One region of the Vibrio breoganii genome, then DNA from elsewhere that is predicted to be linked to it. Evidence: predicted binding sites of a transcription regulator. Region 1 holds the regulator's gene; each other region holds the start of a gene.
The links. The regulator PurR, encoded in region 1, represses purine synthesis genes. The targets are predictions, from matches to a motif close to TNANGNAAACGTTTNCNTNA.
Positions count from the first base shown of each region.

Region 2: a site for PurR is predicted at 711-730, ahead of OCU35_RS15815 (NCS2 family permease). Genes of this name have one in related genera too.
Region 3: a site for PurR is predicted at 805-824, ahead of purL (phosphoribosylformylglycinamidine synthase). Genes of this name have one in related genera too.
Region 4: a site for PurR is predicted at 670-689, ahead of folD (bifunctional methylenetetrahydrofolate dehydrogenase/methenyltetrahydrofolate cyclohydrolase FolD). Genes of this name have one in related genera too.

Region 1 covers NZ_AP024864.1:1,072,883-1,075,089, reverse strand. The annotation lists gene torD (molecular chaperone TorD) at 1-202, shown strand, start outside; gene purR (HTH-type transcriptional repressor PurR) at 354-1,370, shown strand; gene OCU35_RS05090 (TVP38/TMEM64 family protein) at 2,203-2,207, shown strand, end outside.
Region 2 covers NZ_AP024865.1:610,238-612,444, reverse strand. The annotation lists gene OCU35_RS15820 (NAD(P)H-dependent oxidoreductase) at 1-558, shown strand, start outside; purine riboswitch at 735-834, shown strand; gene OCU35_RS15815 (NCS2 family permease) at 935-2,207, shown strand, end outside.
Region 3 covers NZ_AP024864.1:682,546-684,752, forward strand. The annotation lists gene mltF (membrane-bound lytic murein transglycosylase MltF) at 1-637, opposite strand, end outside; gene purL (phosphoribosylformylglycinamidine synthase) at 966-2,207, shown strand, end outside.
Region 4 covers NZ_AP024864.1:885,452-887,658, reverse strand. The annotation lists gene OCU35_RS04210 (LysR family transcriptional regulator) at 1-281, shown strand, start outside; tRNA gene OCU35_RS04205 (tRNA-Arg) at 480-556, opposite strand; gene folD (bifunctional methylenetetrahydrofolate dehydrogenase/methenyltetrahydrofolate cyclohydrolase FolD) at 757-1,611, shown strand; gene OCU35_RS04195 (lytic murein transglycosylase) at 1,672-2,207, opposite strand, start outside.

The DNA.
Region 1 (2,207 bases):
CTCCAATGAGCTAGAGCAAGAGTCTCACCTTGAGCAAGCACTAGCTGAACAAAAGGCGTTAATAGAAGAGCATATCCTTTCTTGGATACCGCAATTTTCTGAAAACTGCACTCAATATGATGAGTTTGGTTTTTATTCTTCCGTCGCCGAATTGCTCGTTAACTTCTGTGAATTAGATTGCCGCTATCTGGGCAATGAGTAATAGATTCACATTATGGCCATAAATGCATTGTCAGCACTTGCATTTATGGCTAGACTGCCCGGCGCAATCGTTTGCAGTATAGGCCAAGAGTGCTAACCTCTTCCTAACATTCCATTTTCAATAACCCTCGGTTTTCTTTACAAGGTATAGCATGGCAACCATTAAAGACGTCGCAAAGCTAGCTGGTGTGTCCACTACCACTGTTTCCCACGTGATTAACAAAACTCGTTTTGTTGCAGAAGCAACGCAAGAACGTGTAATGGACGCAGTAAAAGAGCTTAACTATGCACCAAGTGCTGTAGCTCGTAGTCTTAAATGTAACACCACTCGCACCATTGGCATGTTGGTAACTCAGTCGACGAACCCATTCTTTGCAGAAGTGGTCGACGGCGTAGAAAGCTACTGTTACCGCCAAGGCTATACCCTTATCCTATGTAACACTGGTGGGTTATATGAGAAGCAGCGTGACTACATCCGCATGCTTGCAGAGAAGCGTGTCGACGGTATTTTGGTTATGTGTTCAGACCTGACTGAAGAGCTGCGTGGCATGCTAGATTCTCACCCTGGTATTCCGAAAGTAGTTATGGACTGGGGCCCAGAATCATCTTCTGCAGATAAGATCATCGATAACTCAGAAGAAGGTGGCTATCTAGCAACTAAATACCTTGTCGAAAATGGTCATAAGCGAATTGCTTGTCTGACAGGTCAAGCTGAGAAACTGGCGTGCATCGAGCGTATTTCCGGTTATAAGCGTGCTCTAAAAGAAGCGAACATCGATTTTGACGAGAAACGTATTTTCGAAGGCAACTTCGAGTGTGATACAGCCGTTGAAACTGCCGACAAGCTGTTTGCTATTCCAGAAGAGCAGCGCCCTACTGCTGTGTTCTGTTTTAACGACATCATGGCACTAGGCTTGATCAGTCGCCTAAGACAGCATGGTCTATTGGTTCCTGAAGATATTTCGATCATTGGCTACGACAATATCGACCTTGCAGCCTACTTTGCACCTCCACTGACTACGGTTCACCAACCTAAGCGTCGTGTGGGCAAGACTGCATTTGAGATCCTTCTTGAGCGTATCAAGGATAAAGATCACGACCGCCGTGTCTTTGAAATGCACCCAGAGCTGATTGAACGCGCGAGTGTGCGTAATCTTAATGCTGGATAAGTTGTAGAATATTTAAGAACGGCAGCCCTAGGGCTGCCGTTTTTGTTTGCTAAGTTAAATCCTTACCAATAACAAAAGTCATCCTTGAACTTCCAAACCCGTCACCCTCGAGTGCTTCTATCGAGAGTCTACTACCTCCGGAACTCTTCAGGTTCCCGATAAAAGCATTCGGGAACGACGAGCGGGGTTTGAGGTTGTATTTTTACTCTGTAATTTGAGTCAGCTCAGTATTAAACTGCTCGCCCAAAGCCCACCCTACAGAACACACCAAAGCCCCAAAACACGTCACCCTCGAGAGCTTCTATCGAGGGTCTACTACATCGGTAGTTCTTCAGGTTCCCGATAAAAGGCTCGGGAACGACGGTGTGTTTTGGATGGTGCGTTTGTGCTGTCATTTGAGTCCGCTCAGTATCAAAACAAAGCACTCAGAACCCCCAAACACGTCACCCTCGAGTGCTTCTATCGAGGGTCTACTCTCTGCGGAACTCTTCAGGTTTCCGATAGAAGCGATCGGGAACGACGAGGGGTTTGGATGGTGCGTTTGTACTGTAATTTGAGTACGCTCAGTGTCAAAACAGAGCACCCTACAGTAACCAAACACGTCACCCTCGAGCGCTCCTATCGAGGGTCTGCTACCTCCGGAACTCTTCAGGTTCCCGATAAAAGCACTCGGGAACGACGGGAAGATCGATGGTCAAATTCACTCGCGAGCAACGAGCATACGCACACGACTTAATACAAGCACCACCTTCTCACCTTAAAATAATTAATTTGAAAGTTTTTTATTGCTCGTCGTGTCTCTATACTTACTCAGGATGATAAGGGCAGAATCATGAA
Region 2 (2,207 bases), on a different replicon from region 1:
GTATTAAAATCAAGCCTTCTTGGCGACAACTCTCAATCAAATCAACTCATCAATAAAGTGATTGAAGGAAAAGAGGTCATCATTCGCGATCTTGCTGCCAATCCTGTGCCTCTACTTGACCTAAATGTAATGACCGCTATCAACTCACCGGTTGATACCTTGACCGAGGAGTTAAAACCGATACAGCTGCTATCCGATGAGCTGATTGCTGAGCTTAAGTCCGCTGAAAGCGTGATCATCGGTGCACCTATGTACAACTTTAGCGTCCCTACTCAGCTTAAAAACTACTTTGATATTATGGCGCGCGCTGGAGTGACCTTTCAATACACTGAACAAGGGCCAAAAGGTCTGATTGGAGATCGAGAAGTTGTAGTCTTTACCACTCGCGGAGGCATTCACAAAGACCAGACCTCGGACACTATCGCCCCTTACTTAACTTCCATTCTAGAATTCTTTGGTATCACAAACGTAAGGTTCGTATACGCCGAGGGTTTGAACATGGGTGACGATATGGCAGATGAGAGTCGTAGCGCCGCTCTTAAGGCTTTAACCGTATAATCCCACAGTTAGGGCTTTCCGATCGTGAAGTCCTTTAATTTCCCGCCGCCGCTACTTCGCTCTATTTACTGCTTTAGAAACACGAAAAAATCCTATTATAGAACAGTCAGATCAATAAGAGCATAAACTGTCCAAAATATAGGTTGAATTACTCACGCAAACGTTTACTATACGCGCCAAATTTAATATATCGAAGCTGTATATGTTTGGTGATTTGGACCAATCGTTTCTACCCCGGAACCTAACTCTGGGACTACAGTTTTCCGGTGCTCATTGTTGTTATGCGCACCCACCACTCACATGGGCTTCGATGTCTTGTTCCATTTTTATTAAATGGATCAACTACCTAATTGTTTTAGTTAATTAAGGTCACATTGTGAGTCAAGAAACCCTTATACAGCCAAGCCCGAGTAGCACTTCGGTTATCGACCGTCAGTTCAAGATCAGCGAACGTAAATCTAGCATTGGTACAGAATTGTACGCAGGTTTCATAACCTTCTTGGCGATGAGCTACATCCTAGCGGTTAACCCTGCCATTTTGGGTGACATCCCAGGTATGGATCGCGGCGCAGTGTTTACCGCAACTGCCATTGCGGCGGCCATTGCTACCTTGATTATGGGCGTGTTTGGTAACTACCCTGTTATGTTGGCTCCTGGCATGAGCATGAATGGCTTCTTCAAGGGCGTATTGTTTAGCGGCTCTGTGGCTCTTCTATGGCATGAGGCCTTATTTGGTATCTTCCTATCAGGAATCATCTACCTTATCTTTTCTTTAACTAAGATAAGAAAGACCATGATTGAGTCTATTCCTGAAGATCTCAAGCTGGCAATTACCGTATCTCTCGGCCTATTTATTGCCTTTCTTGGTCTTAAAAATGCAGGCATTATCGTTGCAAACCCGTTCATTCTTGTAAGCATGGGCGATATTAAAGAGCCTCAGGTCCTGATAGCTTACATCAGTATCTTCGTGGCGCTTGGTTGTATGATACGAGACATTAAGCTAGCAACCTTTATCTCATTTGTTACCTCTATTGTACTTACTATTGCGGCCGATACCTTTATGGGTACGGCTAACGCACCAATCCCTGATTCACTGGTATCTATGCCACCAAGCTTAGCCCCAAGCTTTGGTGCAATCTTTAACTTTTCAGCCTTTACACCCGAAAAGCTATTTGACCTGTTATTTATCGTCATCATCTTCTTTATTGTCGACTTCTTTGATGGGTTAAGCACCATCGTTGGTGTAGGTCGCGATGCTGGCATCATTGATAAAGACGGCAAGGTACCAAACGCGAAGTCTGCACTCGTTGCCGATGCTGGCGGTACGGTTATTGGAACTGTATTGGGTACAACCTCGATTACCGCTTTCTCTGAGTCAGGTATTGCGTCTTCTCAAGGTGCACGAACGGGCCTCGCTGCAGTGGTGGTGTCTGGTTTTTTCCTTGTGTCTCTATTCTTGTTCCCTCTATTTTCGATTTTCTCAACCGCAATCGTTGCGCCAGCAATGGTGGTTGTGGGTATCTATATGGTTGGAAGACTAGGTAGCATTCAATGGGAAAAGAAAGAGTCGCGCATTGCCGCCTTCTTTACCATCATGTTTACCATTCTTAGCTTCTCCCCTGCGAACGGCATGGCGATGGGCTTTATCA
Region 3 (2,207 bases), 390 kb from region 1:
TACGTTGAGTAATGGAAAGCTCAATAGAATCGGCGACTGTAAATAGACGCTCGCCTTGCGAGACTTGTTTTAGCAAATCATTAATATCATAGCTATCGGTGATCTCGTATTTAAGATCAGGATGCTCCTTCGCAAGATCCAAGAGGGTCTGCTCAAAATGCGATCCTTTAACCACAGTAATGGATTCACCGCTTTCAATGAGCTGGTCTAGGTTGCGAGGGCGCCAAGTGCCTTTTTTGTAGACCACTTGCTGGCTGACGTAGTAATAAGCCGGTCCCGCTCTAAACGCTTTAACTCGGTTAGGTGCCTGAGTAAGGCCTGCCGCAACAATGTCGACCTCGCCATTTCTTAATGCAGGGAATAGCTCAGAGAGGCGATAGGCAGGTTTGATCTCCAAACGAACGCCAAGTTGCTTCGCAAACTCTGACGCTAGCTCATACTCTAAGCCGGTGGGGCCATCAGGGCCGATATAATAGGAGAGTTGATTGTTTAGCGTTCCAACGCGCAGCACACCTCGGTCTTTGATCTGTTGCAATTCGTTCTTAGTGTCGGTTTCGTACTGACAGCCAGTGACAGAAAGTAAGGCTATGAACGAGGCCATTAGCAGGGAGAATTTAGTTAACACTGACGTGCGCATTGTGCGGGACAACTCCGAATAATAAGGGGGATTTTTTTTAACGCTTCGCCCTTTATATCAAACCCCTTATCACCGGGGAAGTGAAACTAGAATCATGAGCAAACTGTATTCGCATCTGAGGGTTTGACCTCACGATGTATCCATCAGAGATACCTTGACGCAAAAATTTGCGCAAACGGTTGCTTTTTGTGTTACTTCACAAAAAGATTTGCTTTATAATACGCCCGAAACAACCCAGGTAATATTGAAATAAAGATGGATAATTTAATTAAGTTATTGTTTTTATTTGAATATTATCTTTAATCCATCATCAAAGAGACCTAAGCACATGAGAATTTTGCGTGGCTCCCCAGCTCTTTCTGAGTTTCGTGTACAAAAACTACTAGAACTTTGCCGTGAACAAGACCTGCCAGTAACAGGTATTTATGCTGAGTTTATGCATTTTGCAGACGTGAGTGCAGAACTTGACGCGTCAGAGGCAGAGAAGCTTGAAAAGCTGCTTACTTATGGTCCAACGATCGAAGAGCATGAACCACAAGGCACTTTAGTGCTTGTGACTCCTCGCCCAGGCACTATCTCTCCTTGGTCTTCTAAGTCTACAGATATTGCTCATAACTGTGGCTTGGACAAGGTTAAGCGTCTAGAGCGTGGTACGGCATACTATGTTGAAACATCTGTTGCTTTGGATGAAGCACAAACCAAGGCTGTAAAAGCATTGGTACATGACCGCATGATGGAAGTGGTCTTTGGTGAGATGGAACAAGCTGCTGCACTATTCACTGTTGCAGAGCCAGCGCCGCATACTGTTGTCGATGTACTAGCCGGTGGCCGCAAAGCCCTAGAAGACGCCAATGTAAACTTGGGTCTTGCGCTAGCGGAAGATGAAATTGATTACCTAGTTGATAGCTTTAATACACTAGGTCGTAACCCTAACGATATTGAATTGATGATGTTTGCTCAAGCAAACTCTGAGCACTGTCGTCATAAGATCTTCAACGCAGATTGGACAATTGACGGCGTAGTTCAAGACAAGTCACTGTTCAAGATGATCAAAAACACCATGGAAGTTACCCCTGACCACGTTCTGTCTGCATACAAAGACAACGCAGCGGTTATGGAAGGCTCTAAAGTGGGTCGTTTCTTCCCGAACCCAGAGACTCGTCAATACTCTTACAATCATGAAGATGCACACATCTTGATGAAGGTTGAAACCCATAACCACCCAACAGCAATCTCTCCTTGGCCAGGTGCTTCAACCGGTTCTGGTGGTGAGATTCGTGATGAAGGCGCGACCGGTATTGGTGGTAAGCCAAAAGCGGGTCTAGTGGGTTTCACCACATCAAACCTACGTATTCCAGGTTTTGAGCAGCCATGGGAAACGGACTTTGGTAAGCCAGGCCGTATCGTTACGGCTTTAGACATCATGACTGAAGGCCCCCTAGGTGGCGCAGCATTCAACAACGAATTTGGTCGTCCAAACCTATTGGGTTACTTCCGTACTTACGAAGAAAAAGTCACCTCTCACGCGGGTGAAGAAATCCGTGGTTACCACAAGCCTATTATGATTGCT
Region 4 (2,207 bases), 190 kb from region 1:
TTGAAGCCTCAATGGAAAAACGTGGTACGCCTATAAAAGTCATGTATCGGAGCACTTCAGCCAGTAGCGTGAAACAGGCAGCACTGCACTCCGACCTGATTTTTCCTGCGCTTGGCAACTACGCTAAGCATTGTGGTGAGGGATTACGCGCTATCCAAGTCACCAACATACCCGAAGTAAACAAATTAACCTTATGCGCCTACATCCACAGAAAAAACCGCAAAAGCAAAAAGCATCTTTGGTTGTATGAAATGGTCAAATCAAAATTACAGGGCGATTAGGCGACGACTTTAGTATTGATATAGCCACCATGGCAGCCAATAATTCAATATATAGACTTGCAGTTGGTGCGTATCAGAACGACAGAAGTTTTAGGGAGGTTCAAATCCTTTCATCTCTAACCAAGAGCTAACTAGACTATGAACAGCAAAAACGAAAAAGGCCTGACAACTTAAAAAGTCGTCAGGCCTTATAGAATGTGGCGCGCCCTGTAGGATTCGAACCTACGACCACATCCTTAGAAGGGACGTGCTCTATCCAGCTGAGCTAAGGGCGCGCTATGGGGAAGGATTATACGAGTTGAGAATCAATGGTCAACGGCTTTATTGAACATTATGATCTAAGTGCCGAAAAAAAAGTCAACGTTATACATTGTGGATATAAAATACCCGACGCAAACGTTTGCTATGTAGCAAAACTGTTTCGTTTCTGCGACAATGCGCCAAAATGTTGAACCGCCTTAACTTAGGGATCGTCATGACTGCTCAAAACATTGATGGAAAACTGATTTCTCAAACCGTTCGTTCTGAAGTTTCAGCGCGAGTAAAAGCTCGCACTGAGGCTGGATTACGTGCACCTGGCCTAGCTGTTGTTCTTGTGGGTCAAGACCCTGCATCTCAAGTTTATGTGGGTAGTAAGCGCCGCGCTTGTGATGAGGTTGGCTTTGTGTCGAAGTCTTTTGACTTGCCCTCTACCGCTACCGCGCAAGAGCTTTTAGAGCTGATTGACCAGCTCAATGCTGATAATGAAATTGACGGTATCTTGGTTCAGCTTCCACTTCCAGCGGGCATTGATTCTACTGAGATCCTTGAGCGTATCACTCCAGAGAAAGACGTAGATGGCTTCCACCCTTATAACGTGGGTCGTCTTGCACAGCGTATGCCTAAGCTTCGCTCTTGTACGCCAAAGGGTATCATCACTCTGCTAGAGCGTTACAACGTACCAACACACGGTAAGCATGCGGTCATCGTGGGTGCATCTAACATTGTTGGCCGTCCTATGACTCTTGAGCTTCTGCTAGCGGGCTGCACAACTACAACCTGTCACCGCTTTACTAAAGACTTAGAAAGCCACGTGCGTCAGGCTGACGTGCTTGTGGTTGCGGTAGGCAAGCCTAACTTTATCCCGGGCAACTGGGTGAAAGAAGGCGCGATCGTGATTGATGTAGGTATTAACCGCCTAGACAATGGCAAGCTAATTGGTGACGTTGAGTATGATGTTGCACGCGAGAGAGCAAGCCTTATCACTCCAGTACCAGGCGGTGTTGGCCCAATGACAGTGGCAAGTTTGATTGAAAACACCATGATTGCCTGCGAGCAGTTTGGTAAATAAGCTTTAAGACTGCACAAACAAAACAAAACAAAAAGAGCGAGGATAGTCCTCGCTCTTTTTTTATAATGATTTCAGCTGATCTGCTAAATGACTCACCGCCAAACCAAAGTAGTAGGAGCGGTTCCATTTCATTAGCACCTGATAGTTGTTGTACACCAAGTACACTCGCCCCGACGATGAGTCTGGCGCTATCAGCCAAGCATCAATATCCTTTTTAAGCTTAGGTAAATCATGCCCTTGCAGGTTGCGAACACCCAACTCTTGCCACTGCGCCAATGTTTTGGATTGTTCTGGCTGTCGCCCAAAGAGGCTATCATCTAGAGACTCAGATAAGGTCACCTGACGACCCCAGGTATAGGTATCATTCCATCCAGATTGCTTTAGATAATTAGCAGCAGAGGCGAACACGTCGGATTCATTCTTCCAAATATTCTTGGTGCCATCGCCATTACCATCAGCCGCGTAATTTAAGAAAGAACTTGGCATAAACTGAGGCTGACCCATAGCGCCAGCCCACGATCCTTTCATATTTTTCGCGGTGATATGACCTTCATCTAAAATGGTTAGCGCCGCCATCAGCTCATTGCGAAAAAACG